2 linked regions of the Ancylothrix sp. D3o genome follow. The protein of the gene in region 1 interacts with the protein of each later gene in a pairwise test. Links are inferred from orthologs where the notes say so. Each region holds a gene or a part of one and is shown in the gene's direction. Other genes may lie near its edges.

Evidence for each region.
Region 2: the proteins of cysE (region 1) and cysK interact in binary tests that used the Escherichia coli proteins (3 or more experiments, as listed by UniProt). The link is inferred for Ancylothrix sp. D3o from one-to-one orthologs.

Annotation. Positions count from the first base shown.
Region 1 is NZ_JAMXEX010000005.1:79,173-82,475, forward strand. Bases 281-3,257 are described here. They hold cysE (serine O-acetyltransferase), read left to right. Parts: upstream 281-1,381; coding sequence 1,382-2,134; downstream 2,135-3,257. Other genes in these bases: NG798_RS11585 (anti-sigma regulatory factor), read left to right, coding at 281-374; NG798_RS11590 (hypothetical protein), read left to right, coding at 821-1,309; NG798_RS11600 (Npun_F5749 family FMN-dependent PPOX-type flavoprotein), read right to left, coding at 2,250-2,831; NG798_RS11605 (hypothetical protein), read right to left, coding at 3,036-3,257. Outside these bases: more of NG798_RS11585, read left to right, coding at 1-280; more of NG798_RS11605, read right to left, coding at 3,258-3,303.
Region 2 is NZ_JAMXEX010000002.1:149,565-152,865, forward strand. What follows is about bases 95-3,069. They hold cysK (cysteine synthase A), read left to right. Parts: upstream 95-1,089; coding sequence 1,090-2,049; downstream 2,050-3,069. Other genes in these bases: NG798_RS04850 (Crp/Fnr family transcriptional regulator), read right to left, coding at 98-682; msrA (peptide-methionine (S)-S-oxide reductase MsrA), read left to right, coding at 2,231-2,884. Also shown: NG798_RS04865 (hybrid sensor histidine kinase/response regulator), read right to left, coding at 3,175-3,301.

The DNA of each region.
Region 1 (3,303 bases):
TATCCAAAGTTTTATCATGGTTCGACCGATTTAACCATCCCCCACTGCCAAAATCTATTTGGATGGAGTGTCAGCTTGCCCTTGCCGAAGCCTTTACCAACGTCGTGCGCCACGCCCACAAAAACTACCCCCCAGAAGCCCCCATCGAAATTCAAGTAGCCCTCTACCCCCAAAAATTAGAAATTCGCATTTGGGATCGCGGACAACCCTTCAACCTAGACGAACGTCTCCAAACCTTACCCCCCCAAACCGATCACAATGCCGAAGGCGGGCGAGGTCTACCTCTGTTAAGCCGCATTGCGGACGATCTCAGCTACACCCAAACCTCCGATCAACGCAACTGTTTACTGATCGTCAAAAACTACACCCCATAAACCCCACCATAAAGCCTTCCCCCACAATAAACCTGTCAAAAAAGCCCCTCTTTTACATTTACATCTACATCCGCCCAACAGCCCGCTTTACCCCAAAAAACTCCCCAAACTTTTACTCCCCAAAAAACCAACTAAACCCCAAAAAAACTAAAACCAGCAACCCCCACAAAGGAAACTTAAGCCCCCCTAAAAAATAAACCACTGGAAACACAAAAAGCCCCATCAGCAACCAGCCAAGCCCCAGCAAAAATAGTAATAAAAAAACCGCATACATATCTCCATTCCCTCCACAAAAACATTAAAACTGACCTGTGGCAAAAATAAAATTGTCACCAGCCCCCAACTTCAAAAACCAATACCTTGTTAGAACTAAAATAACCTAGCCATCCATAATCCCCATCAGCAACAAAAAAAGAAAAACCCTCAAAAACAATCGGAGGATAGCCATGCGCTCCCAGCCATTAAAACAACTAAAACAGGCAACCATACTCAGCCTAACCCTGAGCCTGACCCTCCTTTTACCCGCCGGCGCAGAAGACCCCATCTTCGGTAAAATCAGCCTCCGCCCCGGCTTCACCCCACCGGCCGGCACCATCACCGGCTACACAAGTGGCTCAACCTCCCTACCCGCCGTCGTCGCCAACAGCGACTACAAAGGCAACAAATGCCTCGGCTTTGCAGACAAAGCCCCAGACTACAAAATGGTTTTAGAGCAAGACTTCCCCAAACTGCAATTCTCCCTCAACAGCGGCGGAAAAGACACAACCCTCGCAATTATGGGCCCCGACCGAAAAATCCGCTGCGGCGACGACACCGGCTCATCAAAAGACGCATCGATCACAGACACAAACTGGAAAGCCGGAGAATACAGCATTTGGGTAGGTTCCATCGACCCAGCCAGCCAGTGGAACTACAAACTCACCGTCCAGCAGTAGCCAAACCACACAGCAAAAACCCCAACAACGGTAATATAAAAAAAGGTCATATTACCGCTGGGTAATCTCTCGATGTTTAAAACACTCGCCGCCGACTTCCGCATCATCTTCGAGCGTGACCCCGCAGCACGCAACCCCCTAGAAGTCCTATTTTGCTACCCCGGATTGCAAGCCTTAGTCTTCTATCGCTTCGCCCACTGGTTAAAAAACCTCGGCCTCCCCTTCATTCCCCGCCTCATCTCTCACATCGCCCGCTTTTTAACCGGCATCGAAATTCACCCCGGCGCCACCATCGGCACCGGAGTTTTTATTGATCACGGCATGGGAGTCGTCATCGGCGAAACCGCCATCATCGGCGACTACGCCCTCATCTACCAAGGAGTCACCCTCGGCGGCACCGGCAAACAAAGCGGCAAACGCCACCCCACCGTCGGCGAAAATGTCGTCGTTGGTGCCGGTGCCAAAGTCCTCGGCAATATCCACATCGGCAACAATGTCCGCATCGGCGCCGGTTCAGTCGTCCTCCGCGACGTCCCCTCCGATTGCACCGTCGTCGGCATCCCTGGCAGAATCGTCTACCGCTCAGGAGTCCGCGTAAATCCCCTCGAACACGGTCAACTGCCCGACTCCGAAGCCGCCGTCATCCGTGCCCTCCTTGATCGTATCGACAGCCTCGAAGAACAACTGCAAACTATGCAAACCCAAATTTATGCCTTAAGTCCCGCCCATGTTTCCGTCCGCCGCACCCACGATCTCCCAATCTCACCCAAATGTCTCCTCAAAGACCGCGAAATCCAAGAATTCCTCGGTGGCTCAGGAATCTAAAATCCCCTTCCTTCCCCTTCCTTCCCCTTCCTTCCCCCTCTTTTTCAAGCCGAGGCTCACAGAGGTTTTCTCGGCCTTTCTCTGTATCCTCGCTTTGAAAAAGAACCTCCTAATCTCAAGGATTAACCTCCTCCTCTCGCCACAGTTTCTCCCCATCTAATTCATAAATGCGCCGGTTCTGCGGTTCCCCCCTCAACTCCAAATGCTCGACTTTTGTAGGTTCGAGCAAAAGCAAACAAAAATGCCCCAAAGGCTCAACAGCATCGGGAAGTGCCGGTGAAAACGCCTCAAAACTCGCCCTCGTCTTCCCCGGCTCAGGCCAAGCAAACTGAACTCTCGCCCCATCAGACAATTCTTGCCAAGCAATTTGACGCGCTTTCTGTAAATCTTCATCCCCATGATTTTCTCCCACTAAAATAAGCTCGCCAAACAGTCGAAACTGCTCTCGTGTTTTCGGGAAATACCAGCAAATTTCCCCCCAAGGATGGCTTTCAATTTGACCGGCTTTTTCGCTGCGAGCATCGGTGACAATTTTTAAAGTATTCGTCTCCCCTAAAAACCCCCGAAAAACAACCGTCCGGTTTGCCGGCATTTTCTCCGCCCTCACCGTTGCCAACTGACAATATCGTGCATTGACTAAACTACGATTGCGATGCAAAGCGCGAGCCAAAAAAGTACGCCAAGGAGCCAAAGACATAAAATTTTAGATTTGAGAATTTCCCGATTTTCAATTTTACTGCTAAACGCTGTTCTAAAAACCCTGTCTCTCACACAAACCCGGTTTTTCAAATAAAGCCTAGACTACAAACAGATAGCCTATCTGCGTTAATCTGTGGGGGGGCATCCTGCCTGTTTTACATCGGCGGTTAAAAAGACCTATTACTCAATCTAAAATCTAAAATCACCACTTACCAAAAACGGCATCTCGTAGCAGAATAATCAAAGCAATTCCTGTAATCGCCCCAACGAGTCCCCACGCTACTGTTAAACCTATCACTTCGGCTACAAATAGGCCGGTTGCTGCTCTCAAAACTCCCCCAAAAGTCCAGCCAATTGCTAACCCAATTGCCCATGCCATAGACATTGCTAATATCCAGCGCCAAGCTTGGGGAATTTGATGTTTTAAAAGCAACCATTGCGCGACTCCAATTGCCCCACCCACGAAAGTC
Region 2 (3,301 bases), on another replicon or contig:
TTCCATCAAAAGCAGCCTGTTAAGCAAAGTAGACAGGCGAGTATGAGAAAAAGAGGCTTTGATTTTATTTGATAAATTGAGATTATCCCTTTTCTTCTTAAATTTCGTAATGCCAAATTGTCGGGGTTTCCGAGACAATAATCACGCTGCGAGACTCCCGGCAAATTAAACCTTCTTTTTCAAAATTATTGAGCATTCTTGTTACAGTAACACGATTTGAGCCAATCATTTCTGCCAGTTCTTGATGTGTTAACCGCAGGTCAATTAATTGGCCTTCGGCAACGGCGCGGCCAAATCTTTTAGATAGCCATGTTAATAATTTGATTAAGGCTATATCCATTGGTTTGCATTGCCGCATTTCTAAAAATTCTTCTAAACGCTGGTTATGCTCAATTAAGGCTGAAATAATTTTTTCCCACTGCGAAGCCGGCAAAAGAATTGCCTCCACCGGCGTCACGCATTCTATCGTATAGGGATCTGCTTTTGATAGCGGTTTACCTACAATATCTCCGCTGCCCCATAATCCCAGCGGAATAACGTTTCCCTCTTCACTCCAAGTAAAAGTCCTCAGCACTCCTGATTTAATTTGCCAAAGTTCATTTGACCTTAATGGTAATAAAGATCGGCGATGAAATTTAAACTCTGTCTCGGTTGCCGGTTGACTATTTAAAAGCGTGTACATTTGAGCAATTCTCCCAATTATTTAAACATTTTTAGAGAATGTTTTTCTTCGCTGTTTTTGCCACAAAATGCCTAGACAGATCAGAGAAATCGCTTTTTTGGCTTAAACTACGGTTTCTCGGTAGAGATAGGGGATTAAGGGCAATGACAAGAAGTATGTCACACCGAGACAGTCAACGTCAAGCAAAAACCTTAAACTCTATCGAAGAACCGTAGTATCATAAAAATAAGGTTGATTGCCGCCGGCTTGCCAATCGTGGGGCCAGAGCCTTATGAACGCCGATAGGTAACAAGATTTGTGTCAAAAGCGAAACGACTGCCTGCATTTGACCACAATGTAATCAAGATGGTTAATAGTTAATGGCTACTAACCTAAGCAAAACACAAAACAAATTCCCCAAAACTGTTATGCGGATAGCTCGTGATATTTCGGAATTAATTGGCCGCACGCCTTTGGTACAGCTTAATCGCATCCCTCAAGCAGAAGGATGTGTGGCGAGAATTGTTGTCAAACTTGAAGGCATGAACCCAGCGGCGTCGGTAAAAGATCGCATCGGTGCAAGCATGATTTCTGCCGCAGAAGAAGCGGGTAAAATTGCCCCAGGTAAAACAGTTTTAGTCGAGCCCACATCAGGAAACACCGGCATTGCCTTGGCGATGGTAGCCGCAGCCAAAGGCTATCAACTTATTTTAACCATGCCTGAAACGATGAGTTCTGAACGGCGAGCTATGCTCAAAGCCTATGGCGCGAGAGTTGAACTCACCCCCGGCACCGAGGGGATGCGTGGCGCTATTGCGCGTGCAGAGCAAATTGTGGCAAACACTCCCAATGCTTATATGTTGCAACAATTCCGCAACCCTGCTAACCCAAAAGTTCACCGCGAAACTACGGCTGAGGAAATTTGGGCAGATACAGATGGCGAAGTTGATATTTTAATTGCAGGAGTTGGCACCGGCGGTACAATTAGCGGTGTTGCAGAAGTGATAAAGGCAAGAAAACCGAGTTTTCAAGTGATTGCCGTTGAACCGCAAAAAAGTGCGGTGCTGTCTGGCGGGTATCCGGGGGCCCATAAAATTCAGGGAATTGGAGCCGGTTTTGTGCCGGAAGTCTTGCACGTTGATTTAATTGATGAAGTGATTGCAGTCAGCGATGAAGATGCAATGGCCTATGGCCGACGTTTGGCCCGCGAAGAAGGTTTGCTGTCGGGAATTTCTTCGGGTGCCGCCCTTGCAGCAGCAATTAAAGTCGGTCAACGTCCAGAAAATCGCGGTCGTTTAATTGTGATGGTGCAGCCGAGTTTTGGCGAACGCTATCTGAGCACGCCGATGTTTCAAGATTTAGAAGCGCTTGAGGCGGCTATTCATTAAACCGGCCTTTTCTATGGCCTAAAAAACCGGCTTTCCAAAGAAACCCGGTTTTTTTATATTTCCCTCGCTTCTGTGTCTGAGCTTGCTTTGCTGTGTAGGCCGGTGTTTGCGGCATTTTTTGGAATTAAATGTTATATTAAGAAATGTAAAAGCAGATCACAAAAAATTAGAGTTACAACAAATGGTGTTATTTGGATTTGGCAAAAAAGCGAGTATGCCCAAACAGTCTGAGGCGTTACCCGGACGAACCGAAGAAATACCGGTGCCGGGGCAACATTTTGTTAACGGCAATCCCCTTAAACCGCCTTATCCTGATGGTTTAGAAATTGCGATGTTTGGGTTAGGTTGTTTTTGGGGTGCAGAGCGGAAATTTTGGCAGCAAAAGGGCGTATTTTCTACCTCTGTGGGCTATGCTGCCGGTTATACGCCCAACCCAACTTATCAAGAAGTTTGCAGCGGCATGACCGGCCATAATGAAGTAGTCCGCGTGGTATTTGATCCGAAAGTAATTAGTTACGAAGACTTGCTAAAAGTTTTCTGGGAAAGCCACAATCCTACTCAAGGAATGCGGCAAGGAAATGATGTAGGAACGCAGTATCGTTCGGGAATTTATGTTTATTCAGAAGCTCAGAAAAAGTTAGCCGAAGCTTCACGGGATGCCTATCAAAAAGCCCTGAAAGATGCTCGTTATGGGGAAATTACGACCGAGATTATTGATGCCCCAGAGTTTTATTTCGCGGAAGCTTATCACCAGCAATATCTGGCAAAAAATCCAAATGGATATTGCGGTTTAGGCGGCACAAAAGTTTGTTATTCTGCAACTGCTCAAGCTTAATTCTAACTCGTACCTGGGTTTTACCTGGGTACGAAATTGAAGAATCTCTACCTTTTGTTGGTTCGGGAGACAGAAAGAGAGAGGTAAAAAAGAAAACGCAAAATTTATTAACCAAATTTTCAATATTTATCTAAATTATTATCGGTTTGCTGAACAGCGAAAAAATGGCAAAATTATAAATAAAAGACTTTAAAAAATAAACCGGCACTTCTGGCAAAGCTAGAACTAAAAGAGGGTTGCTGAAAGTGGGAAAAGTTAAAAAGACGGCCAAACTTTAATTTTTATGGCTTTTATTCCTCTTTAAAATGGTTGATAGGAAGGTAAACATTAACCGTTGTCCCATGATTTTCTTCGCTAATAATTGTCAGAGTTCCGCCGTGATTTTCTATTACCCATTTGGCAATAGGGAGACCCAAA